DNA from 3 places in the Acinetobacter sp. TSRC1-2 genome. Region 2 is predicted to be linked to each of the others. Evidence: predicted binding sites of a transcription regulator. Region 2 holds the regulator's gene; each other region holds the start of a gene.
What was found. Region 2 encodes PhoB, which activates phosphate uptake and scavenging genes when phosphate is short. Its sites were predicted from a motif close to TGTCATNAANCTGTCATAA; they were not measured.
Positions count from the first base shown of each region.

Region 1: the regulator PhoB is predicted to act here: its motif matches at 8,630-8,648, upstream of ACP69Y_RS04790 (porin).
Region 3: the regulator PhoB is predicted to act here: its motif matches at 3,476-3,494, upstream of ACP69Y_RS01335 (inorganic phosphate transporter).

Region 1 covers NZ_JAFCTF010000003.1:18,765-28,953, reverse strand. The annotation lists gene ispD (2-C-methyl-D-erythritol 4-phosphate cytidylyltransferase) at 1-644, shown strand, start outside; gene rodA (rod shape-determining protein RodA) at 727-1,863, shown strand; gene ACP69Y_RS04825 (DUF6988 family protein) at 1,938-2,597, shown strand; gene ACP69Y_RS04820 (cyd operon YbgE family protein) at 2,644-2,940, opposite strand; gene cydX (cytochrome bd-I oxidase subunit CydX) at 2,944-3,045, opposite strand; gene cydB (cytochrome d ubiquinol oxidase subunit II) at 3,077-4,222, opposite strand; gene ACP69Y_RS04805 (cytochrome ubiquinol oxidase subunit I) at 4,219-5,805, opposite strand; gene cydP (cytochrome oxidase putative small subunit CydP) at 5,805-5,996, opposite strand; partial or broken gene ACP69Y_RS04795 (IS982 family transposase) at 6,418-7,213, opposite strand; gene ACP69Y_RS04790 (porin) at 7,375-8,487, opposite strand; gene ACP69Y_RS04785 (HIT family protein) at 8,743-9,156, opposite strand; gene ACP69Y_RS04780 (YARHG domain-containing protein) at 9,189-9,458, opposite strand; gene ACP69Y_RS04775 (NAD(P)-dependent oxidoreductase) at 9,540-10,189, opposite strand, start outside.
Region 2 covers NZ_JAFCTF010000008.1:114,082-124,270, reverse strand. The annotation lists gene ACP69Y_RS10185 (methionine aminotransferase) at 1-1,016, shown strand, start outside; gene ACP69Y_RS10180 (MATE family efflux transporter) at 1,137-2,504, shown strand; gene ACP69Y_RS10175 (hypothetical protein) at 2,678-2,827, shown strand; gene ACP69Y_RS10170 (SDR family NAD(P)-dependent oxidoreductase) at 3,570-4,418, opposite strand; gene ACP69Y_RS10165 (TetR/AcrR family transcriptional regulator) at 4,652-5,356, shown strand; gene phoB (phosphate regulon transcriptional regulator PhoB) at 5,580-6,290, shown strand; gene phoR (phosphate regulon sensor histidine kinase PhoR) at 6,316-7,674, shown strand; gene ACP69Y_RS10150 (glutathione S-transferase) at 7,696-8,343, opposite strand; gene ACP69Y_RS10145 (OsmC family protein) at 8,442-8,840, opposite strand; gene ACP69Y_RS10140 (pirin family protein) at 8,886-9,833, opposite strand; gene ACP69Y_RS10135 (GGDEF domain-containing protein) at 10,164-10,189, shown strand, end outside.
Region 3 covers NZ_JAFCTF010000001.1:279,740-289,928, forward strand. The annotation lists gene ACP69Y_RS01330 (hypothetical protein) at 38-1,588, shown strand; gene ACP69Y_RS01335 (inorganic phosphate transporter) at 1,809-3,428, opposite strand; gene metH (methionine synthase) at 3,867-7,559, shown strand; gene ACP69Y_RS01345 (DUF4145 domain-containing protein) at 7,643-8,539, shown strand; partial or broken gene ACP69Y_RS01350 (endonuclease domain-containing protein) at 8,591-8,999, opposite strand; gene ACP69Y_RS01355 (hypothetical protein) at 8,975-9,433, opposite strand; gene ACP69Y_RS01360 (GGDEF domain-containing protein) at 9,459-10,189, opposite strand, start outside.

The DNA of each region.
Region 1 (10,189 bases), on a different contig from region 2:
GTTTTTCTAAAACTGAAATTAAACAGTATCAAATGATTCAAGGTCAAACGGTATTGGAACATACAGTGAGCCGTTTGAATGATTTGCCGTTGTCGGGGTATGTGCTAGCGATCAGTGAAGACGACTCAGTTGCAAAAACATTAAATTTGACTCAGCCAGATAAAGCTCATTTTTGTCTGGGCGGGGCAGAACGGGTTAATTCTGTTCTGAATGCTTTGACCTATTTAAGCCAGATTGCTTCATCTGACGATTTGGTCTTTGTACATGATGCTGCACGTCCTTGCGTCAGCTTAAATTGCTTGAATCGTTTAGTGAATACTGCCATACAGGAAAACTGTAGCGCAATTCTAGCTATTCCCGTCCGTGATACTTTAAAATTTGTTGAACAAGAACATAATATTGCTAAAACCGTGAGCCGTGATTATTTATGGCAAGCACAGACTCCGCAAATTTCAAGACTCGGCATATTGAAGAGTGCGATTGAACAAGCATTGCGGAATGGGGTAAATATTACGGATGAAGCCAGCGCATTGGAATATGTAGGCGAAACCGTGAAAGTGGTACAGAGTCGATCAGATAATATTAAAATTACCTATGCTGATGATTTAGAATTGGCCAAATTGATTTTATCCTCGCAAAAATAAAATAAAAGATGGCTTCAGATGTATTATCTCTACAGCTTTAAATTTATACTCTGGCATCACATTTAAACACTCAATATTTCAAATGATACCATCATCTCAGTATCGTTTTTTACGTCACTCTTTACGTGATGGTAGAAGCATAAAACATGATTCATCCAGATGGGCTAGATTACATTTAGATCCATGGCTACTTTGTTTTCTTTTATTGAATTCAATCCTGGGATTGATGGTGGTATATAGCGCAACTATGCAAGATAGCAGTATGGTGATCCGCCAAGCCACAAGTTTTGGCGTTGGCTTTATTATCATGTTTCTGTGTGCGCAAGTTCCTCCAAAAGTATATCAGGCGGCAAGCCCGTATTTTTATATACTCGGCATTGTGCTGTTGGTACTGGTGCTGATTATTGGTGATACGCGTTTAGGGGCGAAGCGTTGGCTGACTATTCCAGGCATTGGCAGTATGCAGCCCAGTGAAATTATGAAATTTGCCATGCCATTAATGATGGCTTGGTTTTTTTCTCGTCGTGCTTTTCCACCCACATTCATGCAGATTGTGATTGGACTGATGTTAATGATGTTTCCTTTTGTGTTAGTGGCCTTACAACCCGACCTGAATATTGGACTCATTATTCCCGGTGTTTTTGCCTTATTTCTTTGCGGGATGTCGTGGCGTCTAATTCTAGGTGCATTGACGGCACTGGCGGTAGCAGCACCTCTTATCTGGATGTTCCTGCTCCAGACCTATCAGAAAAAACGTGTATTGACTCTTTTTGATCCAGAGTCAGATGCATTGGGAGCAGGCTGGAATATTATCCAGTCGAAAATTGCCATCGGTTCAGGTGGCTTAACCGGGAAAGGGTATTTGACCGGAACGCAGTCGCATCTGGGGTACTTACCTGAACACCATACTGACTTTATTATGTCAGCCTATGCTGAAGAATATGGCTTTATTGGGGTGTTTTTATTATTCAGTCTTTTTGCCGCGATTATTATCCGTTGCTTGATGATTGGCTTGAATAGCTTCCATAATTTTGGTCGCTTATTTGCCGGAACGATTGGATTGACCTTCTTTTTCTTTGTATTTTTAAACTCGGGAATGGCGAGCGGAATTTTGCCTGTCACAGGAGATCCTTTGCCGCTGATGAGTTATGGTGGTTCGGCGGTTATCTCCTTGTTGGCGAGTATGGGTATTGTAATGTCGATTCATACCCATCGATGAATATTTAAAAGCTGGATTGATTCCAGCTTTTTTATACCTTAAGTTTAGTGGTTAAATAAAAATGGAACGTAAATTTGACTAACATTTTTCGTGATTCTGACGCCATGTTGGATGAGTTAAATGCTGAACTTAACAATTCAATATTTTTGGATAGTGGATTGAGGCTTGATTTAGCATATGAATGCTGTGATTTATCAATTGTACATGGCGTAGCTATTTTACAATTATTAAAAACAAACCAAGATAGATCTGCCCTCGCATTATTTCGAATTCAGTTTGAATCTGTTGTAAGAGCTTATTGGTTGTTGATGGTTGCCTCTAATTTGGAAATTCAGAAATTTGAAATCCAGAGTGCAGATGAATTACTCCAAAATGTCAAACTTCCTACAGCTGCCGAAATGATTGTAAAATTAGAGAATGTTATAGAAATAAATCATATTGTTGAAATGTTTAAAGAATTCAAGTTTTATTCACTTAAACATTTACACTCAATTGTGCATTCGGGCAGAAACTCACTTATTCAAAAAAGAATAGGTTTAGCTGATAGTCAGCGTTTAGTGATTGTGAAGCAGGTTAATGGCTTTATTCTGATAGCAGCACAAATACTATTACGACATGCAGGTAAAGAAAAATGGATTCATAGTTTGCATGTTAAATACCGAGACTGTTTTTTAATGCAGGAAGATATTTCTGTTGAAGATAAACAACGAATTGATGCGATGTATAACAGATAAAAATGAAAAAGCCCTCAATTGAGGGCTTTTTTACTTCGAGATTATATTAGGTGAGAAACCAGGTGTCATAACCCCAGATCATCAGTGGCCATGCGATATATGGGCTAAACAGCCATTTCCACAGCCAGAACTTCGGCAGAAATCCTACTCCGTAAATAAATCCACCTGAAATGCCGATCATGATCATCATTAATGCACTATGGTTATAGTGACCATTGGCATCTAGCATAAGGGCAGGGTGAATCAATAGCACTGTAGCGAGCGGCAATGCCATCAAAAATGAAATGGCCATTACGAACTTATTTGGCTTGCTTTCTTCTGCTGTCATTGCGATTTCTGTCATGGTTTATTCCTCATCTAAGTCTTGATGATGTTCGATATAAAGGGCACTTAATACGCCTGCAAAGCACGCCATTAAAATCCCGAGAATCCAAGCAAAATACCACATATTGAATAACTCCTAGTTTTCCAACACAGCCTTAATAGAGGCTGTGTGAATTTTCTTGAACGTGTTTGTTGGTAATAACGCCCCACATTTTGTAATAACACCAAGTGGTGTAGCACAAAATAATTGGAACAAAAATGCAGGCCGCAACTGTCATTACAGTTAGTGTATTTTTACTTGATACTGCATCCCACATCGTCAAGCTTGCAACAGGATTGATGCTTGAAGGCATAAGAAATGGAAACAATGCAAAACCGGCAGTCAAAATTGCACCAATCACCATGAACGATGTGCCCAGGAAGCTTAAACCCGCTTTTGCTTTCGCAGCAGATGCAATCACAATCAGGCTACCCAAGATTGCCATTACAGGTGCAATCATAGTGATTGGATAAGTTGAATAGTTGTTCATCCAGCCATGGTTGGCATTGGTAATGACTTCTTTTGCAAATGGATTTGCTACACCATTGGTATCAAATGGCTGAGCTAGGCTATAGCCTTCAATACTACCGAAGTATAACCACGCACCTGCACCCAAGAAGCAAACCAGGAATATAACACCCATCAATTGAGTTGCTTTCGCAGAACGTGCATGTAAATCGCCATCTGTACGAAGCATTAACCAGGCACCACCATGCGCACATAGCATAGACAGGCTGACCAGACCACAAACAATCGCGAACGGATTAAGCAGTGCAAAGAAGCTACCGGTATAAGTTGAGCGTACGGTTTCATCTAAAGTAAACGGTACGCCTAAGAACATATTGCCGAACGCAACACCAAACACTAGAGCAGGAACTGCACCACCAACAGCTAAACCCCAGTCCCAAGACGTACGCCATTTTTTGTTCTCAAGTTTAGAACGATAGTCAAAGCCGACAGGTCTGAGGAATAAAGCGAAGAGTACAAGCAGGAGCGCCCAGTACATGCCGGAAAATGCGGTTGCATAGACCATAGGCCATGCTGCAAACAGTGCACCACCAGCAGTAATGAACCAGACCTGGTTGCCGTCCCAGTGTGGAGCAATGGTATTGATTGCGGCACGACGTTCGTCATCGTTTTTGCCTACGAATGGCATAATTGCCATGGAACCCATATCAAAGCCATCGGTGAGGGCAAAGCCAATCAGCAGTACACCCACCAGAATCCACCAAATGATTTTGAGTAATTCATATTCGATCATGATTGAGCCTCCGCAGCAGCGTGGTTTTGATCATCCGCTTTTTCAAAATGGTATTTACCAGTATGTAAAGAACTTGGACCTAAGCGGGCGAATTTGATCATCAAGTACATCTCGATAATCAGAAGTACTGTATAGAACGCTGCAAGCGCTAAGATTGAACCCCAAATGTCCCCAGTGCTTAAGCTTGAAGCAGAAAGATGGGTAGGTAAAACCTCACCAATAGTCCATGGTTGACGACCCCCTTCAGCCACATACCAGCCAGTTTGTGTAGCAATCCAAGGCAATGGAAGTCCGTAAAGTGCAAATTTAAGTAGCCACGGTTTGTTTTCTGCATTGCGTTTAGCCACTGCATAAGTTGCTAGGATAAACAGAAGCAGCATCAAGAAACCAGAAGCAACCATGGCACGGAACGAGAAGAACAGGGCAGTTACGTTCGGAATAGTATCCTTGGTTGCTGCCTTAATTTGCTCTTCAGAGGCATCCACTACATTTGGTGTGTATTTTTTAAGAAGCAAGCCATAACCCAGGTCTTTTTGGTTTTCTTGGAAAGAAGCCATAAGTGCTGGAGAGCGATCGCCTGCACGAAGCTTTTCAAGTTCGGCATACGCATGCATACCATTGCGGATACGAAGCTCATGTTGAACCATCAGGTCTTTTAGACCAGTCACTTCTTTATCAAGAGAACGCGTCGCAATAATACCCATCACATATGGAATGCGAACAGCGTAGTCAGTGCGTTGTTCTTCCTGATTTGGAATACCGAATAATGTAAATGGAGCGGGTGCCGGGTGAGTTTCCCATTCTGCTTCAATTGCAGCTAATTTGGTTTTTTGTACATCACCCAGTTCATAACCGGATTCATCACCCAGTAAAATAACCGATAATGTAGAGGCTAAACCAAAGATTGCAGCAATTGCGAAAGAACGGCGTGCAAAAGGCAGATCACGTTTTTTGAGCATGTAGTAGCTGGAAATTGCCAGAACGAAAATTGCACCAGTCACATAACCTGAAGATACCGTATGGACAAATTTAACCTGAGCCACCGGGTTGAAAATCAGCGCACCGAAATCAACCAACTCCATCCGCATGGTTTCAAAGTTGAACGCTGCACCGACAGGATTTTGCATCCAGCCATTGGCAACTAAAATCCACAGTGCAGACATGTTGGAACCGAGTGCAACCAGCCAGGTCACGCCTAAATGCTGAGCTTTGGAAAGTCGATCCCAGCCGAAGAAGAAAAGACCAATAAAAGTCGATTCCAAGAAAAATGCCATTAATCCTTCAATAGCCAGTGGCGCACCGAAAATGTCACCGACATAATGCGAATAGTACGCCCAGTTTGTACCAAACTGGAACTCCATGGTTAAGCCTGTAGTTACCCCTAAGGCAAAATTAATACCAAAAAGTTTTCCCCAGAATTTGGTCATGTCTTTATAAATTTCCTTACCGGAAATCACATAAGTGGTTTCCATAATGGCAAGAATAAAAGCCAGACCAAGAGTAAGGGGTACAAATATAAAATGATACAACGCGGTCATTGCAAATTGGAACCGCGAAAGATCGACCACGCTTTCAGAAATCATCAACGTGTCTCCTTGATTTGGGAAGGACTGCCGGCAATACGCTCGGCAACTTGAGAGTCAAAATTTTTGGGAATAGTGGGGGCATCGAACCAGATGTTTTTAATCAGCAGCAAGAGAGCAATCTTAATTATTAATATGATTGTGATCTCTCTAACTAATCTTTGATTAAAATCTTTGGGTATTAAGCTCATGCAAATAAGCCTATTTTTAAAATATAATTATATTATTAAACAAAAAGTAACTAAAAATAAATAGATTAAACATTTAAAATAAAAATATATTATTTAATTAAATAAAAACAATTACTTGAAAATATACATTGTTAAAAAATAAACTAAAATTTAGCTATTTTAAAGTTGACTAAAATGCTTAGTATTAATATTTTTAATTCCGACTAAAATGCTTATGTATTATATTTAAAGTTGACTAAAACAGTTGTATTTTATATTTTAAAGTCGACTAAAATACTTCGTTTTATCGATGGATATTATTTTGAGATAATATTTGTTGAATAAGACTAATTTGCATTTTAATTAAAATTGAGGCGTTTTAAAAATAGAATAATAGAGGAGAGGTATTAAATATTCTATTTAATCCGAATAATGGATAAGGTCATTTGACGAAAATCGTGAGCTTATTCTTTTGGCATAATTGATATGCACATAACCAAGCATATATATTGCTTAAATAACCAGAAATGGATTCTTTACTGTGTGCTGATCAAACCGAATTTACCCTTTAAGAGCCCAATCACTATTTCAATTTTATTTCGCTGTCTTAAATTCCACTCATCTGAAGGTGTCCATTTTACAGCTTGCATATTTTTTCAATGATAGGTAAACAGTTCAATTCCTCTGAATTTTAACTTTTCCTGCAAGGCTTTTGATCAATAACCTCGATCACCTAAATCTTCGCTTTCAACGCTTACGTCTGCCTCTCAACAGCGCAAATATCAGCATGTGACCCTGTCGTGATTTGTGGATTTGCTAATTCCCAATTGGTTCATCAACAGAGGTAATTTACAATCATAAAACCATCCCATTGAACTCATGCCACGTGTAGTAAGACTTTTAAGCGTTTTATGCCGGACTATTCTTTGATTTTTACATATAGGGAGTAAAATTAAATCTATCTAGAAATGTGACACGGTCTGATGATCCAAACAACTATGATGTAAAGCTTGCAACGTTAAGCGATGATCACTCATTAACTGAATTAAACGCTCATAACACGGCAGTCTACAGAAGGCTGTTAAATAGACTTGCCTCAGCATTTGATAAAATGCTTTGAAATTATTGATTTGTGACTGCTTGTACCACACAGCGATAAATAATATTTCATATAGTGCAAGATAAGCAGGTCGAAACCTTTGTCTAAGTTGCTCTTGCTTTAAAAATTTCTCATAAATAGGTTAGAAAGACAGACAAAAGTCATCAATTAAACAAAATAATTTACAGGCTCAGTCAATTTTTTATCCGCAATTCATGTTAGTTATGAAGGTGGTGATGCTGATTTGGTTTGAATTAAAAAAGACCGCCCTAAGGCAGTCTCATATTAGCTATTTTGAACTTAGAATTTGACTTCCATACCTAAGCCATAAACGGTTTCATCTGCATTTGAAGTGTTAATAGTAGTTCCTGTAACAATTGAAGCAGCTCCGCCACTTCCGCGTCTATTATCCCACTCGCGTTGTACTGCATTAGCAAACAATTTGGTTTGCTTGTTTAATTTATAATCTGCGCCAATACCCCATTGTTTTACAGAAGTATCGCCAGTTACGCCAGTAGTTCGTATAGCCCAGTCAGTATCAGCTTCTTGATACTGAGCTTTAAAAGACCAAGGTGTATTGCCAAGATTGTAAGTTGCTGAAACTAACCATGCATCTTCTTCTACATTATTATAGGCTTCAGTACCTTGGAAATCAGAAATTTCTGCAGTTTGCCACATTGCACCTAAATATAAGCCAGTCGCACCAATTTTGCCAAGATCATAAGAAGCACCTACACGAATTGCATCAGCAGGAGCATTTGAAATACCGACAGCCTTGAAGTCACCAATTGAATTAAAGTTTCCAGCAATAACAGCTTCGAAACCTAAATCTTTATTGGCATATGCAAGTGAAGTAGAGATACCATCACCAATGCTGTCACGCGCACCATCAGTATAATTTATAGTTTCGGTATTAGACTCACCTTGTTGAGCTTGAAGAGCAAATACTAAACCTTTCATTAGTTTAGGATCTGTTTCAATACCAATGACGTTTTCTACACGCTCTTCACCATACATCATTTCTTTGATGTCAGCGTGAGCGTAGTCATTGAATACATCACGGTATCCACCAGCAGCATCTTTAAATGGAGTATCCATAATACCCGCTTTTAAAGTACCTACATTTGCCCATTTTAAACCACCGAAGATATTACGTTTGTTAAATACGTCATCACCACCATCTACATCAATTTCCCATTCGGCTTGGTAAACAGCAGCGAGTTTTTCAGTTAGTTTTTCTTCACCTTTAACACCAATACGTGAAGCATTGGAGTTGAGTTCAATTTTATCATTTGCGCCATCATCATCCCAGCTGTCAACGCTTAAATTTACTTTACCATACAAAGTTGGTGCCGCTTGTGCTGCACTCGTCCCCATAGCCGCTACTACAGCAGCGAGAAGCAATTTTTTCATTGAGATTTCTCCAAAACACGGTTCTAAATGGCATTTGCCTTACTTAACACTTCTTTTTAGTTTGCTTGAGTACAAAAAGTTACAGAAGCTCACCAACTTGCTATGCAGTATCTGTAATGTTTGTGACAGCGAAGTGAACAATAAATGACAGTTTGATGACGTGTTTCGATTGATCTTTAAACTAAATATTTCTTTTTTTATTCTATATTTATAAAAAAATGGAGCCGAGGCTCCATTTTTTGAATTCATTTTAAATCAAAGTGCGGCTTTAATTCTTTCAGCCAATGCCTGGATTTTTTCTTGATCACCCATGTGTAAAGCATGTTTTCCCAGTTCATGAACTGAACTTGGAATAAGGTGGAAATGTACATGCGGAACAGTCTGACCCGCGGATGCGCCTGAAAGTTGCATAAGAACAATGCCTTTGACTTCAAGTGCGATTTCCATAGCCTGCGCAACTTTTTGCACAATTTGAATGGTGTAAGCAGCAGCATCAGGTGGTAGATCAAGCAAAGTTATTGCTGGTGTTTTAGGAATCACCAATGTATGACCTTCAGCCTGTGGCATGATGTCCATAAAAGCGAGGACTTGATCATCTTCATACACTTTAATTGCAGGAATTTCGTTGCGGATAATTCGTGCAAAAATATTTTGATCATCGTAAAGCATGGCTAATCCTTGAAAGTGATTGGGTACTGTAATTATTTACAGTTCAATTCTTTCTGACGATCTTTGATGGCGTCAAGTCGTTGTTGCTCTTTTTCTGAAAATTTTGGTTTAGTCGTATAGCAATTATCATTGCCAAACTTTGCCTTGGCATCAGGGTCTTTAAAGCAAAAACCTTTAGATGCGTAAATGACATCATGGTCATTCTTCAATTTTTGACATTCTTGCTCTGGCGTTGCTGCAAAAGCACTTGCCCCAATAAAAGTTGCAACACTAGCAAAAATTGCAACACTTAACTTAGTCATGAGAGTTTCCTCTGTAAGAACATTGTGTATAACACATAACCACAATATTAGGTTTCGTTATCATTATTCAATGGCGAGTTATTACTCAAGTGTAATTTTACTCCATGATTCATACATTTTTACAGCGCTAGAAAAGTCACTGTCTTTTTCTGCTAAATCACTGGAAGCTTGAATTAAACTTTGGGTGAGGGCAATCACTGGCGCAGACAGTCTAGCTTCACGAACCAAGTCTAAAGCAATACCGGTATCTTTGGCTAATAATGGTAGCGCGAAGGTCAACGGAAAACTACGGTTTAAAATACGCTGCGGTAAAACTGTTTCGGTTACGCCACTTTTACCACTGGATGCATTAATACAATCCAATGCTTCGTTTAGGTTTACGCCATGTGCTTTGAGTGCAGTAAAGCCTTCTGCCACTGAACAAAGATTTACAGCCAATAACATATTGTTTACTGCTTTCACTGCAAATCCTGCACCCGGGCCACCCACATGTTTAATCAGTTTGCCAAAGGCTCGAATTGCAGGCAGGGCCTGTTCAAAAGCAGCAGTTTCACCACCAATCATTACCGTTAAGGTCGCATTTTCAGCGCCAATGGTTTGCCCACTGACGGGTGCATCAAGGAAATCGATATTTTGTTCTTTTAATTGTGTTGCCAATTTTTTTGCCGATTCAGGAACACCACTGGTGCAATCTACCCATACAGCGCCAGATTTAATTTTGACACTGGCAA
Region 2 (10,189 bases):
CTTTAAGCCAAGCTACCTTAGATGGTTTTAATCAATATGCACCAAGTGATGGACTGATTTCACTACGCGAACAATTGGCACATCAATTTTTAAAACGCGATCAATTGGTGATAGATCCCGTCACTGAAATCACCATTACCCCCGGCGCAACCATTGGAATTTTTTGCACGATTCAGGCGCTCATTCATACGGGTGATGAAGTCATCATTTTCGATCCCTGCTATGACAGTTATGGACCCAGCGTGAAACTGGTCGGCGCTAAAGCAGTCCATATCCCTCTGACTGCACCACAGTTTTCCGTGGACTGGAATCAAGTCAAAGATGCCATCAATGACCAGACCCGCATGATCATTGTGAATACTCCTCACAATCCAACCGGAGCGATTTGGTCACATCAAGACTGGTTAAATTTAATTGAACTGATTCGTGACAAGAACATTGTAGTGCTGTCTGATGAAGTCTATGAACATCTGGTCTATGATGGTCAAAAGCATTATTCCGCACTGTCTTTTCCTGAATTACGTGACCGCAGTATTGTGGTCGGTTCTTTTGGTAAAACCTTCCATGTCACTGGTTGGAAAACAGGTTACTGCATTGCCTCACCTGAACTAATGAAACTATTTAGACAGGTGTATCAGTTTGTCAGTTTCTGCGGTGTCACGCCCATACAGATGGCACTGGCGACTTTTATGCAGCAACATCCTGAACATATTGATCAGCTTGCCGACTTCTATCAGGAAAAACGCGATCTTTTTAATTCAGGCATCCGCAACTCACGTTTTCATTTTACCCCGTCGCAAGGAACCTATTTCCAAAACTTAAATTACAGTGCCATTCGCCCCGACTTAAACGATGTCGAGATGTGTAAATTTCTCGCAGAACATCATGGCATCGTTGCAATTCCAGTTTCGGTTTTTTATCAGCAAGCCCCCGAAAATTTACGTTTAATCCGTTTTTGTTTTGCCAAAAAAGATGAAACCCTAGAACAGGCATCCGCCATTTTATCTGCTGTTTAAGTTCATGATTTGTTCATCATTTCGAGCCTTAGTTACTTAACCACTAAGGCTTTTTCAAGCGAACTCAGGTAGGGTGAACTTAAGTCTCAAAATGATAAAAATACCTTTACAGGACGTTCCATGCCTCATCATCAACCCTTGCTCAATCAACAAAAATTATGGAAAACCTTTTTAATTTTCCTGTTGCCGTTGATTGCGACCAATATTTTGCAAAACCTTTCGGGCACGATTAATACCGTTTTTGTTGGGCAAATGATGGGGGTGAATGCGATTGCCGCCGTGGCTGTATTTTTTCCGATTTTGTTCTGTCTGTTGGCTTTTGTGATTGGACTTTCAGCGGGTGCAACGGTATTGGTTGGGCAAGCCTGGGGCGCGCAAAATGTTGAAAAAGTCCGCTGTGTGGTTGGTTCGACCCTATTTATGACTTTAATTGGAGGCAGTATTATTGCCCTGTTGGGGGTGCTTTTTGCTGAACATATTTTGCTTGCCTTAGGGACAGATCCGGATGTTATGCATCTGTCATTGCCTTATGTACAGTGGATGCTTGCCGGTAGTCCCTTGCTGTTTATCTATATTATTTATACATCAATTTTACGCGGTGTCGGTGACAGCACCACACCGCTAATTGCTTCTGGCATGACCATTCTGATTGGCGTATTCATTACCCCGGTACTGATTGCCGGCTATTTCGGCTTTCCGAAAATGGGCATTGTTGCACCTGCCATTGCCACCATTGTCGGTTATCTGGCGGTACTGGTCTTTTTGGCCGTGTACTTAAATAAAAAAGATCATCCACTTAAACCTGACCGTCATCTGCTCGGCCATATTCGTCACCAACCTGAGCTCAGTAAAATTATTCTGCGTTTAGGCATTCCTACAGGTGTTCAAATGGTCACGACATCGGTTGCCGGTTTGGTGATTGTAGGCTTGGTCAATCGTTATGGTTCACATGCAACCGCCGCCTATGGTGCAGTCAATCAAGTGTTGAATTACATTCAGTTCCCTGCACTGTCTATTTCTATTGCTGCTTCCATTTTTGCCGCTCAAGCCATTGGTGCAGGCAAATCGGAACTCCTGAACAAAGTGACGCGTACTGCACTCGGCATGAATATCCTGATTACCGGTGGATTGGTGGCTTTAGCTTATCTATTTTCAAAATATTTGATGGCGTTGTTTATCACTGACCCGACGGTTGTTGTCCTTGGGCAGCAACTTTTATTTATTGTGTTGTGGTCAATTATCTTCTTTGGGGCAAGTGCCATTTTTGCTTCAATCATGCGTGCCAGCGGTACCGTGACTGTTCCCATGATTATTAATATTGCTGCCATTATTGGTATTGAAGTACCGTGTGCCTATTTGTTCAGTCAATGGTGGGGCTTACAGGGCATTTGGTATGCTTATGCCTTGGCTTTTGTCTGCTTGTGTATTCTACAAGGCCTGTATTATCAGTTTGTGTGGAAGAAAAAAACGGTTCAAGCCCTAATTTAAAAATCAATTTAGGCCAGTTATTGCCTTTTCCAACCACCTTACAGCACGCTGACGGGTGGAGTCATCCGCAGTCTCGTCCCCACAATAATTTAAGCATTAATTATGTTATTGAATTGGCGAAAACTGCAGTAAAAAATTGATTTGATGCCTGTTTTCTTGCCGATGGTTTATCGGTGAATAGCAGCCATGATGCTTCTAAAAACAAGCAAAGGATGGGTTATAGCGACAAAGTGGTGGGGTTCAAACCGGTAATATTATTCGTGGCCATTTCAGCAGTCACCAAACACATTGGTTTTATTGCCACGCCCTCAACCCCCTATTAAGAATCCTAGCGTTTGGTACCTAAATATGCCTCTTTAGACCATATCAGTAAAGGTCATGTGACACGAAATGTGGTGACTACCCTTTCGGCGGATACGGCACGCAGCTTTGGGTTTACTGCGCATCTGGACGCAAAAGTCCGTTGCGAACGTGCGGATGATTTTATTGAAGTGACACAAAAATTTGGAGATTGCGAGGAAGTGGATGCTTTCTTCTACACTATGCGGCTGGTTTGCTCTTTAGTCTTTTTCTTCATTTCCTGAAACAAACTTCGGATAATTCACATGATCAATAATCCAGATCATCCAACAGGGATTTTTTAAATCTATTTCTGTTAGCGATAGCATCTATAACCACAAATGGGCATACAAATCAGGAACTGAACTGAACTGAAATCATGTTGACCATGCTTAAGCGTTGCGGTATTGCTTTTAAATTATGTAAATTGCATCTAGGCAGTGGGCTATTTTTCATATTTTCGTCCTTGCTGTTTCGCAACACACATGTTCAATCTATAAGATTTTTTTGATCTAACTTATTTTTTCTATTATTAAAAAATTTGATTTTAACGTAATTTAAGTACTGATATTTAAACGCTTACTTATTTAGATTCAGTTAGTTTCTCCATTTTTATTTCTTATTTCTAGATATAAGTTCTTTTTGATTTCAATCCTGTTTTAGCCAGTTTTTGGGGGCATTTAGGCATAAAGAAACCCGCTATTTGCGGGTTTTAATATCTATGTTTTAAGCCGACTTCTTGTTCCTATTGCCTAATTTTGTGGCCAATGCAATAACACGCTGATAACCGGTCGGCAAAATACGCTGCATCAAATCAACAGCTTTAGCATCATTACCAATCAATAAACGGCGCTTGTCTTTTTGCACAGCCTCAATAATTTGACGGGCTGCTTCTTCAGGAGGGCAGCGCAATAATTTATTAAAAGATTTTGCCGATCTTTCAGGATGCATGCCTAAGCTTCGAATACTGTCATTCATTTTTGCCGCATTGGCAATATTAGTACGAATACCGCCGGGGTGAACACATAGCGCACTCACGCCACAGTTTTCCATATCCAGTTCCTGACGCAAGGATTCAGTAAAACCACGTACCGCAAACTTGGTGGCGTTATACGCAGACTGGGTCGGTTGAGCCGTTAGACCAAACAGACTGGAAATATTGATGACATGCCCTTCACCCGATTTCTTGATTAAAGGCAAAAACTCTTTGGTACCGTAGACTACGCCCCAAAAGTTAATATTTACAATCCATTCCAGTTCTTCATAACTTGCCCCTTCAACGGTCGAACCCAGTGCAACCCCGGCATTGTTAAAAATCATGTTGACTGAACCATGATCCTGCACGGTATCTTCAGCCCATTCTTTCATGGCATCACGGTCAGCCACGTCCAGCTTTTTGGTGGTTACACGCACATGACTTTGTTTTACCAATTCAGCAGTTTGCGCCAACCCTTGCTCATTCACATCACTTAAGGACAAATGACAACCTTGCTTCGCCAAAAGTACAGCCAATTGCTGACCAATACCTGACCCTGCACCGGTAATCGCAGCGACTTTATTTTTAAAAATTTTCATTACACATCCTTATCCAATTTTTCTGCGCCATCTACCTAAACATTTCGATTCTTTTTCTGTTGGGATGATGTGCAGTTCATCCCTCCAATATAATTTTGACAATCATCATTGTCAATATAATATATAATCAATAGCAAGATCAGACACCATCTGTCCATTTCTAGCATAGGTCTACGATTAAATTATTGTTAACATAGGGACAAAACCTGGATTTAATTCGGCACACGACATTTATGACTGAACAACACGAAAATCTTGAAGAAAAACAAAACAAACCCTCAACAACCAAAGAACGCCAATTTAAAGGCCTGTCTTTAACTGAGCGTAAACAGGTACGTCGTGAAAAGCTGATTGAAGCGGGTATTGAGGCTTATGGCACGCATGGTTTTTTTGCGGTGACAGTAAAAGATATTTGCAATGAAGCCAAACTAACTGAACGCTATTTCTATGAATCTTTTAAGAAAAGTGATGAACTTTTTCAAACCATCTTCTTAAAATTGATTGATCAATTGCAGCAAAATGTCATGCAAGCCATCATGCAGGCATCGACCGATCCACGAAAAATGATTGAATCTGGCTTAACCGCTTTACTCACCACCTTAAAAGATAATCCGCGTATGGCACGGATTATTTATATTGATGCCATGCTGGTTCAAGAGCTGCATAATCAAGCCACCATTCATGAAACCATGTTGCGTTTTGACCGCATGATTCATGCTTTTGTCATGTTGATGATGCCGCACATTAATCGGTCTGAACGTGAAATTTCTTTAGTCGCAACCGGGCTTAATGGATATGTCACACAAATTGCGATTCGCTGGGTAGTCAGTGGCTTTAAACAATCGATGGAAGATGTTTTATCGTCTTGCAGTCTTGTTTTTCTATCTTTGCTCGATACTTTTTCAGAAAAAGAAAAAATAGTGAAAAAACAAAGTTGATCTTAAAATCCAGGTTAAAATTGATACAATCCATTGAATTTGTTAAATTTAGATGACTGATTTATTTTAAATTGTTCATTTTTTCGCATAAAATTGTCACATTTCTTTGCGAAAATTGGCAGATATCTCTTTTTTGCAATGATACTGTCATAATTAGTCTTTGTAATAAGCCTGTCATAAATACAAAACGGTTCACCGTTAACATCAAATAGGATATTGCGTTGTGAAAGATGACTATATATTAATTGTCGATGACGAACTTCCCATTCGAGAGATGATTCATACATCTTTAGATATGGCAGGCTTTCAATGCTTACAGGCAGAAGATGCCAAACAAGCCCACCAAATGATCGTGGATCAACGCCCTGCGCTTATTTTATTAGATTGGATGTTACCGGGTGGTATCAGCGGCGTTGACCTCTGCCGTCGCTTAAAACGCGATGAAAGCTTAAATGAAATTCCAGTGATTATGTTGACTGCGCGCGGTGAAGAAGACCATAAAGTACAAGGTCTGGATGCGGGTGCAGACGACTATATGACCAAACCTTTCTCGACTCGGGAACTGGTTTCACGCATTAAAGCAGTGTTACGTCGTGCCAATGCATTAAGTGGCGAAAAAACCATTGATGCCAATGGCCTGATCCTTGATCCGGTCAGCCAGCGTGTCAGTTATGGAGATAGTATTCTAGAGATGGGACCTACGGAATACCGTCTATTGGCCTTCTTCATGACCCATCCAGAACGTGCCTATACCCGTGCTCAATTGCTTGACCAGGTTTGGGGTGGTAACGTATATATTGAAGACCGTACTATTGATGTGCATATTCGCCGTTTACGTAAAGTGCTGGAACCTTTTGGGGTAGACCGCTATATACAAACCGTTCGTGGCACAGGTTATCGTTTTTCTACCCGCACAGATGTCGCTTTAGGTTAGTCGTTTTTTAGGTAAATCACGTTTTATGTATGAACCCTACCCTGTCCCAGAACTTGCACGAGACCATAAACGATTCCGCTACAGCAGTTTATGGACTTTTGCCAAGCAAGACTTACGTTTACTCGCTTTTTTACTGCTGATAGCAGGTTTAATGGGTATCGGGATTGGGTATTTCTGGATTTTTATTTTTATCGCTTTCGCGATGTTTTTTGCTTTGCAGCTCCGTTCACTGTATTTGGTGAATGAATGGATTTCTAACCGCCCTTACGATGTCCCACCCAATTTAGGGGGGATTTGGGGTGCATTGCTGTTTAATGTTTATCGCGCACAGCGTCACGAACGTATTGTCCAGGCAGAAATGGTCGGCTTAATTGATCGCGCTCAATCTTCACTGGTTGCATTAGCCGAAGCTGTGGTTTTAATTGATGAATTACACCAGATTGAATGGTGGAATCCGGCAGCGGAAAAGTTGCTCGGTATACAACCTTTAGATCGTGGTCGTAATATTCTAACCTTGCTGCGTCAGCCAAATTTTATTGAATATTTCAACCATATTGACGAGGCACCCGATGGCTTGAAAATGAAATCTTCCGCTTTTGAAGATCATTATGTCCAAGTCAAAATGACCCGTTTTGGGGGCGAAAGTCGTCTATTGGTGGCTTATGATGTTACCCGCATGCATAACCTGGAACAAATGCGTAAAGACTTTGTCGACAATATTTCACATGAATTACGTACTCCCCTGACCGTACTCAGTGGCTATATTGAAACCTTTACCGACCAAGAAGATTTAAATCCGCGCTGGAAACGTGCCTTTGACCAGATGCAGGCACAAACCAAGCGCATGAATGCCTTGGTCAATGACTTGCTGTTGCTCTCACGTTTAGAAAGTAGCAAGCAAATTGCCAAAAACCAGATTATTGAAATGCCAAGTCTGATGAACCAACTGTTTGATGATGCTCAAGCCTACAACGTTGACTATCATCACACGCTGAATCTGGATATCGACAGTCATTGCGATCTGATTGGTTCAGATACCGAACTTGCCAGTGCCTTCAGCAACCTGATTACCAATGCCATTAAATACACGCCTAAAGGCGGAACTGTTACCATAGGCTGGCATGATGATGGTGAACACGGCATCTTTACGGTTGAAGATACCGGGATCGGGATTGACCCCAAACATCTGCCCCGTTTGACCGAACGTTTCTATCGTGTCGATAGTGCTCGTAGCCGTCAAACCGGCGGAACCGGTTTAGGACTGGCTATTGTCAAACATGTGCTCATGCAACATGGCGCATATTTAGAAATTGAATCGAAAGAAAATCAAGGCTCCACCTTTAAAGTAATATTCCCTAAAGAACGCATCTATCACATGAACTAAATGTACAACATCTGGTTCAATTTAAGCTAGATTCTGTTCTTTAAACTTTGCTCGCTGATAAGCCGGACGTTCCGCCAAACGTTTTACATAAGCCGCGATATAAGGATATGACCCTGATGTTCTTGACTGCAGGGCTTCAAGTGGAAAACCCATCTGAATATCGGCAAAAGAAAATTCGCCTGCCACATATTCATGCTTAGCCAAATAATCTTCCAAATAGTTAATATGATCTTTTAAACGCGGCTGAATAAATCCGGCTTTCACTCCTCCAGTGATTTTTTTTGCAATCGGTTTCACCAGCCACGGTACATGTTTTGGTACATTGCTCATCACCAGCTGCATCACCAATAAAGGCATGAGTGAACCTTCCGCATAATGCATCCAATAGCGATATTGCTGCTGATTTTTTTTATTTTGCAGTTTAAATTGCTGCTGCTGATCATAGGTTTCTTGCAGATATTGCAAAATCACCGCAGATTCGGCAATAGTTTGATCAGCATCGGTTAATACGGGTGCTTTGGCTAAAGGATGAACCAGTTTTAATTCAGGCGGCGCAGCAAAAGTGGGTAAGCGCTTATAAAACTTGACCTGATAATTCAGGGCCAGTTCTTCTAAAGCCCATAAAATTCGAAAAGAACGTGATTGATCTAAGTGGTGCAATGTAATCATTATTTTGCTCTCTATTTTTTCTGCTTTGACTATACGCATAGCCTTAAAAAAATGACATCTTGCTTTACACAAAATGTCATTTCGATCTGTTCATCAACTTAGACAAGTACCGTATGAATCTCTAGGCTACGTAACAATGTTTTGGTCACGGGTGTTTTACTGCTAATGTCTAAAAATTTTTGCTTTAGCTCATCCGATAAGGGCTGGGCAAAAGACAAACGGCGTTCAATCCACTCTTTGCCTTCTTTATTGACATTAAAATCGGCTTCAACAGAAAATTCACCCAGCTCTATGCCTTTATGACTGGCATACATTCGCAGCGTGATCATGGTACAAGAAACCAGGCCTGAACAAATAAAATCATACGGTGCTGGCCCTTTATCTTGCCCACCAAAAGATTCAGGTTTATCGGTCATCAATGAGTGCATACCCGTTGTGATCTCACCTGACCAAGGTTCAGCCAAGCGATGTACTTCTGCATTTGCAATAATGGCCATAAGGATAATGATTCCTAAATTTTATCTTTATTTTAAATTTTATCTTTATTTGGAGGCACGCATTTTATCTGGAAATGCAGGTGCTTCCAAGCGTGGTCCTGGATAATCAGGAATATTACCAAAGCGTTCGTGTTGTTCAATCCAGTGATCACGTGCCTTGCAAAGTTCTTCCTGAGTACGGCCGACAAAGTTCCACCACAGAAGTATTGGCGACTCAAAAGGTTCACCACCCAACAACAAAATACGACTACCCTTATGCAGCTGGATTTCAATTTCAGTAACACCCGGCTCCAGAACCACCATATTGTCTTCAGTCAGTTCATGACCGTTCACTACAGCAGCCCCATCCAAAGCCATGAAGCCGTATTCAAATTTTGGATTAAGTTTAATTCGGGTAGTGGTCGATTCTTTTGCGGTTAAATCCACTCCGAGTAATTCTGTATGCACGGCTACCGGTGATCTGGTTTTTAAAAACTCACCCACCAATACAGTAAATTCGACCTGATCTTTTTCTATGACTGGAAGCTCTGGATAATGCTCAAAACAGGGTGCCATATTTATTTTATCATCTGGCAATGCAATCCAGAGCTGTGCAGCATGCATATGGATTTCAGTTTCCGGGGCAACTTCAGTATGTGAAATACCGTAACCTGCCGTCATTAAATTGACCTGCTTCGGGCGAATCAATTGTTTTGTACCCAAACTGTCAGTATGCATCATGGTGCCTTCAATCATCCAGGTGAAGGTTTGTAAACCTATATGCGGATGAGGTCCAACATCTAGGCCATCACCTTGCGGAAACGTCACGGGACCGGCATGATCTAAGAAACACCATGCCCCAATTAAGCGTTTATGGCGACTTGGCAAAGCGCGTTTAATCACGGTTCCCTGACCAATTTCCGCGCTACGTAAAGGAAATTCCTGAATAAATTGATTCACATATTTTTCACAATCGTCTGAATCCGAAAGCTCTGTATAGTTGCTATTGGTCATTTTTCTATCCTGAATCGTACGGCCTAACCGTTTTTTAATGTCCTGAATCTATTGTTATGATCATATAGGCTCTTACGGATTCAGCCTATAGCTAAATTAATACGCTGAATACTATGTAGAGGACAATATGAGTTTTGAAATTTTCCTTCATAAAACAATCCCTTCACTTTTTATATAGGTCACTATTTATCTCCTATTCATATGAATTTTATACATAAACAAAATTTTGTCACAATTGTCTGCTCTATTGATTGTTTAAGTTATATACAAAGTCTATTCCTCTCCCTATTATTCTTGCTCTATGAATCCCACACAGAAAGGGGTATCTCCATGTTGAGCGGAGATCAACAAAATTC
Region 3 (10,189 bases), on a different contig from region 2:
TCCGTATATTAATGATCAAAAAAACGAGATTTTTTGCATGTCCACTTCATTAGATGGTCTTCAATTTCCAATCAATCCAACCAGCAATAAAGCCAGCAGCTCCCAAACAGGCAAAGAAATTATTGCTGAAGCTTTATCTATTGTTGACAACAAGTCATCAATGAACGCCCTCGCGGAAAAAAACTGGCGTAAGCATTATCCTATCTATTTTAAGGCCTTGGTTGAACAAGGTATTCGCACTCTCAATAATCCGATTACCATTGCCAAACAGGGCTTGCACAAGGCCCATCATAGCTTTGACTTTTATAGAAATGGTCAGCGCTATTTACTTAAAGATATTATGAAGGATATCGATACAGCCAATTTGTATACCATTCAGCTAAAAGGTGAAAGTGAGACTGCCCCTGAATGGTATGTGCCTTATAAAGGGCAAAAATTACAGGGTCAGGCTTTACTGGATCAAATTCAAATCTGGCAAGATGCCGGCATTATAGAACCAAGCCATGCGGATGCTTTACGTGCCGCACATGCCCATCCCGAATGGTTTGATCTTTCTGATCGCACTATGGTCTTATTTGGTGCAGGTTCTGAAGCCGGCCCCCTAACCTGGCTGTCCAAATGGAAAGCCAATATCGTGGCCGTCGATTTACCCAATAGCCGCGTTTGGGACAGAATTTTAAAGACCATTCAACAAGGCAATGCAACCCTGTATGCACCTTGTGCGGAAAAATTGGCGGAAGATACTCCAACTGCTACACTGAAAGAAAAATTGGGGGCCGATTTACTCACTCAGACACCTGAAATTGCCCATTGGCTGATCCAAAGTGAACGTCAGCTAGACCTTGCAGCGATTGCCTATTTAGATGGTGAAAAGCACGTCCGGGTATCCATGGCCATGGACAGCATTATGCAGTACGTCAGTGAGCAAAAGGCTGACACCAGTTTAATGTTTATGTGTACCCCAACCGATGTTTATGCCATTCCTGAAGAAGTTGTAGAAGCTTCAAATCTCAAGCTCCTACAGCGCTCAAAATCGCAACGTATTATCAGTGAAAGCATTTCCATGCTTTCTGCCCAGCACTTTTTCAAGAAAAACCTGGATGCATTAATCAGCTCTGATAATGGTCAAAAATATGGTATTGCAGACTGCCTGGTGGTTGAGCAAGGGCCAAACTATGCTTTGGCAAAACGAATTCAGCAATGGCGCGCAACGCTGGCACGTCATTATGGACAGCGTGTCAGCATCAATATCGCGCCCTCTACCACTACCCGCTCAGTCACTAAAAATCCGTTATTGAAAGCGGCTTTTAATGGGGCAAGTCTGTTTGATGTGGAATCGTTTAATCCGGAAACCACCAATGCGCTGATGGCTGCATTATGGATTTATGACTTGCGTCATCCAGAATCGGTAGCGAACCCGGAAACGCCTTTGGGTCATCCATTAGAATTGATGATGAAAGGCGCCAATCATGGCGGTTTATGGCGTGTGGCTTATTTAGCCCGTACTGCACTGCCTTTTGCTGCACTGTATGGCTTTGCCAATGAAAAACTGCCCATCAAGAAGCTATTAAAAGTGTTTAAGAAGTAGGATTATTCTTTATTATTTTAGAAAAACTCCCTTTCCCTTTAGGAGATGAGAATCCTCAGAATATATTCTAGGATCGCAAGGGAGAGGCTTAAATCATATTTTATATTTAATTCTCTCCACGTCATACGGAATATATTCCTCATCCCAAAGGGAGAGAGCAATAAATATGAGCCATAAAAAAAAAGCTGCAATTGCAGCTTTTTTATTTCAAACCGATATTTTAAACAAACTGCAAGAACAACCAGAACAGACCACCTGATAAACAAATGGTAGCAGGTAGCGTGAAAATCCATGCTGAAAGAATGGTTCGTACCATCTGGAAGTTTAAGCCGGATTTGTTGGCCACCATAGTACCTGCAACCGCACTGTTTAACACATGTGTTGTCGATACCGGCATACCAAAGCCATCTGCTGCTGCAATAGTGGTCATGGCAACAAGTTCAGCTGACATGCCTTGCCCATAAGTCATATGGTCTTTACCAATACGTTCACCCACAGTCACTACAATACGTTTCCAGCCCACCATGGTTCCCAGACCAAGCGCAAGTGCTACTGCGACTTTTACCCAGGTCGGAATATATTGCAGGAATGAATCGAGGTTTTTACGGTATTCCTTGACTGTCTTGGCTTGACTTTCTGACATTGCAGGAAGCTGCTTAGTTTTATCTAAACGCTTGAATGCAGTCGTGCTTAAGTACATATCATTACGGATAGTCGAAACTTGTTTTTCTGGAATATCTTTTAAATCACCATATTTGGCAACGTGATTACCCAAGTGATCGGTCAAACTTGCCAAAGCAGGCACCACTTCTGGTGACATTTCTTTAGTTTGAATATATTTAGTCAACACGTCACGAGCTTGTGTATCTGGAATATCTTGATAATTTGGATAAATAACTGCCGCAGTTTGCACAGATAACTGTTCAAATGATTGGAGATGCTGGGTGTCCAGGTTTTTATTCAATGAGTACACCAAAGGTACACACCCGATCAAAATCAGCATGATTAAGCCCATACCTTTTTGACCATCGTTTGATCCATGCGCAAAACTTACCCCGGTACAGGTAAAAATCAAAATGGCACGAATTAAAGGCGGTGGTGGTTTGTTACCTTCAGGGGGTTTAAAAAGTTCAACTTGCTTTTTAAAGATTTTTTTTACTAATAAGAATACTATTGCAGCGAAAGCAAAACCAATCAAAGGCGAAAACAACAGTGCTTTACCGACTTTAATCACTTGGTCCATGTCTACACCACTGGCACCATTACCCATGTGCAGGAGGTAATTCATGATGCCCACCCCTAAAATCGAACCGATTAAAGTATGTGAACTAGACGCAGGAATACCCAAGAACCAGGTACCCAAATTCCATAAAATCGCAGCAATCAGCATGGCAAAAACCATGGCAAAACCTGCACCAGAACCGACATTCATAATCAGTTCGACAGGCAATAAAGCAATGATGCCGTAGGCTACTGCCCCACTTGCCACCATCACTCCAAGGAAATTACAAAAGCCTGCCCACATCACAGCAACAGGGGCAGATAAAGCATTGGTATAGATGACTGTCGCTACCGCATTGGCAGTGTCATGAAAACCATTAACAAATTCAAAGCCTAAAGCAATTAACAACGCAGTCGCTAAAAGAATAACGGAATATAAACTTAATGTCGGGACATGTGACAAATCAGCTGAAAGTTGAAATCCGATGTACACCAAAGTAGAAATAATAACCGTGAGAAACACCGGCATAAAAAATTTCGGCGTAGCAACATGCACATTCGTCGATTTTGCTGGCGCTGATGGCACCTGGTCTTGGACGGGAGGAATATTAGAATTCATGCAGACGGTTCAAGGGGATAATAAAATCCCCTTATTGTTCAATTTAATTGTGACAATTATATGACAAAAAGGTGCCATATAAAGCCAAATTTCAATAATTGGCTTAATTTAACTCATTCAACTTTATCTTGATGAGCCGAACTGTTTTAAATCCATCAATTTGCATTATTTAAAGCTAAAAATAGTTTGTGCCTCAATATTTCAAAATGCATGAATACCTTTAGACAAGATATTTCTAATAATCTAATAATCAAATTACCCAGCTTGTCTTTATCTGTATCCGATCATAGCCTGCTGATATTTCAATTCGATGAAAAATTCGGCACTAATGGGCTTATTTTAAGCTGTGCCTCACTATGTCGACTGAATATTCCTCAAAGGCAGTGTAATTCTGCTAAAATGATGCCCATTTTGTATTCCATCGGATTGGGGTTATTTATGTCCACGCTTGCCACCCTGAAAGAGCTTCTCGCCAAACGCATCCTGATTATTGACGGCGCTATGGGTACCATGATTCAACGCCATAAACTAGAAGAAGCGGATTATCGTGGTGAGCGTTTTGCTGACTGGGCATCTGACCTGAAAGGCAACAATGACCTGTTAGTCCTGACTCAACCCCAGATTATTCAAGGCATTCATGAAGCTTACCTGGATGCCGGTGCAGACATCATTGAAACCAACAGCTTTAACGGCACACGTGTTTCAATGTCTGACTATCACATGGAAGATCTGGTTCATGAAATTAACTTTGAAGCAGCGCGTGTTGCCAAAGCAGCTTGCGAAAAATATTCAACGCCAGACAAACCCCGTTTTGTGGCGGGTGTACTTGGCCCTACATCTCGTACTTGTTCGATTTCACCCAATGTAAATGACCCTGCATTTCGTAACATTAGCTTTGATGAATTAGTCGATAACTATATTGAAGCTGCACATGCCTTAATTGAAGGCGGTGCGGATATTCTGCTCATTGAAACAGTATTCGATACACTGAACTGTAAAGCAGCAATTTTTGCAGTGAAAGAAGTATTTAACCAGTTAGGTTATGAATTGCCGTTGATGATTTCCGGCACCATCACCGATGCTTCAGGTCGTACCTTAACCGGTCAAACTGCAGAAGCGTTCTGGAACTCGGTTCGTCATGGCGACTTGTTATCAATCGGCTTTAACTGTGCCTTGGGTGCAGATGCCATGCGTCCGCACGTTAAAACCGTATCTGACATTGCCAACACTTTTGTTTCAGCGCATCCAAATGCAGGCTTGCCGAATGCTTTCGGTGGTTATGATGAAACCCCTGAAGAAACTGCAGCATTCCTTAAAGAATTTGCAGAAAGTGGCTTGATCAATATTACCGGTGGTTGCTGTGGTACGACTCCGGATCATATCCGTGCCATCTACAATGCTGTAAAAGACATTGCGCCGCGTCAGATTCCTGAGATTAAACCAGCCTGTCGTTTAAGTGGTTTAGAACCGTTTAACATTGATGAAAATTCTTTGTTCGTCAACGTGGGTGAACGTACCAACGTGACCGGTTCAAAAAAATTCGCGCGTTTGATTCGTGAAGAAAACTATACCGAAGCTTTGGAAGTTGCCTTGGATCAAGTACAAGGCGGTGCGCAGATTGTCGACATCAATATGGATGAAGGCATGCTGGATTCGCAAGCAGCAATGGTGAAATTCCTGAATCTGATTGCCTCTGAACCGGATATTTCCCGTGTGCCGCTCATGATTGACTCATCGAAATGGGAAATTATTGAAGCGGGCTTGAAATGCGTACAAGGGAAACCGGTTGTAAACTCGATTTCCCTAAAAGAAGGTTATGACGAGTTCGTACACAAAGCACGCCTGTGTCGTCAATATGGTGCAGCAGTTATTGTCATGGCATTTGATGAAGATGGTCAGGCCGACACGGCTGCGCGTAAACGTGAAATCTGTAAACGTTCATATGATGTGTTGGTGAATGATGTCGGCTTCCCTGCTGAGGACATTATTTTTGACCCGAACGTATTTGCGATTGCAACGGGTATTGAAGAACACAACAACTATGCGGTCGATTTCATTGAAGCAACCGGCTGGATTAAGCAAAATCTTCCACATGCCATGATTTCGGGTGGTGTATCCAACGTATCGTTCTCTTTCCGGGGGAATGAACCGGTTCGTGAAGCGACTCATGCAGTCTTCCTTTACCATGCCATTCAACAAGGCATGACCATGGGGATCGTGAATGCGGGTCAGCTGGCGATTTATGATGACATTCCTGCTGAATTAAAAGCTGCGGTTGAAAATGTCGTACTGAACCAGAATCAGGGCGAAAGCGGTCAGGATGCCACTGAGAAACTACTTGAAATCGCGGAACAATACCGTGGTAAAGGCGGTGCGCAGCGCGAAGCTGAAAACCTGGAATGGCGTGAACAGTCTGTTGAAAAGCGTCTTGAATATGCTTTGGTTAAAGGTATTACCGCTTATATTGATATAGATACTGAAGAAGCACGCTTACAAGCCACCCGTCCTTTAGATGTAATTGAAGGTCCGTTGATGTCAGGCATGAACGTGGTCGGTGACTTGTTTGGTGCAGGTAAAATGTTCCTGCCGCAAGTGGTGAAATCTGCACGTGTAATGAAACAAGCCGTGGCCTGGTTGAACCCGTACATTGAGGCGGAAAAAACCGAAGGTCAGACCAAAGGTAAAATCCTGATGGCGACCGTAAAAGGCGACGTGCACGATATTGGTAAAAATATTGTCGGCGTGGTACTTGGCTGTAACGGTTACGATATTGTTGACCTAGGCGTGATGGTGTCTGCAGAAAAAATCCTGCAAACCGCGATTGATGAAAAAGTCGATATTATTGGTTTATCCGGTTTGATTACACCTTCACTGGATGAAATGGTCTTTGTTGCCAAAGAAATGCAGCGTAAAGGTTTCCATGTACCGCTTATGATTGGTGGTGCGACGACGTCTAAAGCACATACCGCAGTGAAGATTGACCCGCAATATTCAAATGATGCGGTGATTTATGTAGCAGATGCTTCACGTGCAGTCGGGGTTGCGACTTCTCTGCTTTCACCTGAAATGAAACCTGAGTTTATTAAAGGTTATCGTGAAGAATATGCCAAAGTACGTGAGCGTATTGCCAACAAGCAACCAAAAGCAGCAAAACTGACTTATGCCGCTTCAATTGCCAATGGCATGAAAATTGACTGGACGAACTATGTGCCGCCTAAGCCAAATGTTCTTGGTCAGCAAGTTCTAAAAAATTATCCGCTTGAAACTTTGGTGCCATATTTTGACTGGACACCGTTCTTTATCTCTTGGAGTTTGGCGGGCAAGTTCCCTGCAATTTTGACGGATGAAGTGGTCGGTGAAGCTGCAACTGATTTGTACGAACAAGCGCAGATCATGTTGAAAGATATTGTAGAGAACAAGCGTTTTGATGCACGTGCCGTATTCAGTCTTGCTCCTGCGAAACGTACCGGTGCAGATACGGTTTCGATTTACGATGAAAATAAAACTGCAACGCACAAGTTCGAGCATACCCGTCAGCAGTCTGACAAAGTTTCCGGTAAACCGAACTTCTCACTCGCTGACTTTATTGCACCTGAAGATACCAAACTTGAAGACTACTTGGGTGGTTTCACGGTTTCAATCTTTGGTGCGGAAGAAATGGCACATGAATACAAAGCCAAAGGCGATGATTATTCTGCAATTTTGGCACAGTCTTTAGGTGACCGTTTTGCAGAAGCTTTTGCTGAGCATTTGCATGAGCGTATCCGTAAAGAGTTCTGGGGTTATCAAGCGTCTGAACAGTTGTCGAATGATGAACTGATTAAAGAGAAGTATGTCGGGATTCGTCCTGCACCGGGTTACCCTGCCTGCCCTGAACATTCTGAAAAAGCGACCTTGTTTAGCTGGTTAGATTCAACCAATGCGATTGGTACTGAACTGACTTCTAGTTTTGCAATGTGGCCACCTTCAAGTGTTAGCGGTTTCTATTACAGCAACCCGCAGTCTGAATACTTTAATGTTGGCAAGATTGCACAGGATCAGTTGGATAGTTATGCAGAACGTAAGGGCTGGTCGATGGATGAAGCGAAGCGTTGGTTAATGCCAAACTTAGATGATTCGATTGATATTTAGTACGTTTAAGATGTAAAAAATCCCCTCTAAGTGAGGGGATTTTAGTAACAATAAAAATTTTTAAATTAATTCTAGAGCGTGAAATGAAAGATTTAGTTATATTAAAAAATTATTGTAATGAATGTGATAAAAATACAAATCATGCAGTTTTAGCACAACATGATTGGCGTTCTGATCCTGACGATTATAGTTATGCCCAGTACCACAAATTAGTCAAATGTCTAGGCTGTGATAATGTTTCATTAAGGATTGAAGATCATGATATAGAATCGGCATATCAAACTGATAATGAATGGGAAGTGCCAATAACAACGAAGAGTTACCCTAAAAAACTCCAGAATCATAAAAAATTTGATAATGACTATCTCATACCTAAGTTAGTCAGAAATATCTATAATGAAGTTTTACTAACTTTACAAGAAGATGCAAAAAATTTATCAAGTTTAGGACTTAGAGCCTGTATTGAATCAGTATGTAATCATCTTGAAATAGTTGGGGGGAATCTAGCTATACGAATAAATAAACTAGCTACAGTTGGTTATATTTCAAAAAAAGATGCTGAACGATTACACGCGATTAGATTTATGGGAAATGATTCTGCTCATGAAATTAAAGCCCCCAAAGAAGCTTCTTTAAAAATTGCTCTTGAAATTGTCGAGCACTTACTTAAAAGTGTTTTTATTTTACCTGAACAAGCAAATGGATACTTAGACACCTTAATTGATCAATACACACTATTTGAAAAATTGCTTGAAAAGCATTTATCAAATTTTAATAATGGAGATGAATATCCTTTATCTCACTTTTTTGAAAAAGATTGGCGAAGAGTTCAAGATTGCATCTCTCTTTTTCAGACAGAATTAATCGATAATATTAATAAAACTAATTTTGAACTTCTGAAAATTGGACGACAAGAAAAGAATAAAAAAGGTGATGAAATACAATATTTTATAATCCACAAAATGGAAGTAATCGAATAACTATTCAATCCCTCCTAACTTCCCTTTAAAAAGAGAGGAACTCCTTGAATTTTATGTCGTTATTAAATTCGTGTGAAGTCCCCCTTTATCAGAGGGGGATTCTAATAACTGAGTAATCACCTTATAAATTACTTGAGCCACCACATTGGTTTCTTTCAAAATTTGCCCATTATCAAACCTCAATATCCTCAAACCCAACTCAGCCAATGCCTGATCTCTTACACGATCAGCTTCCAATCCTTCATCCGTAAAATGCTGACTACCATCACACTCAATCACTAAATTGGCTGCTGGACAGTAAAAATCCACAATGAAATTTAAAATTGGTTTCTGCCGATAAAACTGTAAGCCTGATATTTGCTTACTACGTAGCCGTGACCATAGTAGCTTTTCAGCTTCATTCATGTTGTTACGTAAATCGCGTGGGGGCTTGTTTTAAGTGTTTATTGTGAAGTTTGATTTTTTTCCCACTCTTATCTCGACCACATTCCAATGGTGCATCATTTCCCGTATAAAAATGAAATACACAAATAGATAAAAATGCCCGCTACTGTGCTGCTGTACATAATATTCAGTATGTTCGACAAATTCATTAAAGGCATGTTCAAGCTTTATTCGGTCTATGACTGTTTCATTGTTAAAGAACTGTTCCGATAACTGTTGCATAAATTCATCAAAAGTGTCCGCTACTCGCTGAATTTTATAATCAAATTTAAGCTGTTCGAGTATTTCCTCAACCCTATAAATTATATTTTCTAAAGCCAAAGCATCCAGCTTTTTATATCGAATACTTTCTGACTCAATATCATTTAAACCTTTAGCAACTTTAAACGGCTGTCCGTTAATATCAAACTGGATAGCATCTCGACCTAAAGAAAACTGGATTTTTTCCATGACAGCAATTCCAAAAAATTCATCTTTAAATTGCAGGGTCTAAGTTTAGCTCCAGATAATTTCTCACCTGATTTCTGCCCTGCCGTTTAGCCAAATATAAAGCCCGATCGGCCAGACGAATAGTTTGTTCTTTATTTAAATGGGTTTGAGAGAGAGCTATACCAAAACTTGCACTTATCTTTAAAATGTCTTCTGTTTCTAGCTGAATTTCTTCCTGTTCAATTATTTTACGACAACGTTCTGCAATTTCTATCGCTTGCTGTAAATTTTGCTCTTTTAAAATTAAAATAAATTCTTCACCACCAAAACGCCCCACGACATCCTGTTCCCGTGTCGTGGCACATAAAATTGCAGCAACGCGTTGCAAAACTATATCACCAACTTCATGGCCATATTGGTCATTAATTTGTTTGAAATGATCCAGATCCAGTAAAATTACCGCATAAGCCGTTTTTTTCTTGCGTTCCAAAGCGGTGAGTTGTTCACCAACATAACGACGGTTAAATACATTGGTCAGGACATCGGTTTGGCTCATTCTTTTAATATTTCTTTCACGCCGACGCCATTGCGAAAGTAAAATTTCAAAAAACAAAATCGAAACCAGTAAAATCGGCAGATAGACTTCCGCCATACTTCTGATCCAGAATTCATTGTAATAAAACTCACCATGAGTAAGTGCATCACTAAACACAGGCGCGTAACGAATCACCCCATTAAAAGTTAAATAACTAATAATAATGGTAAAAATAAGAGCAG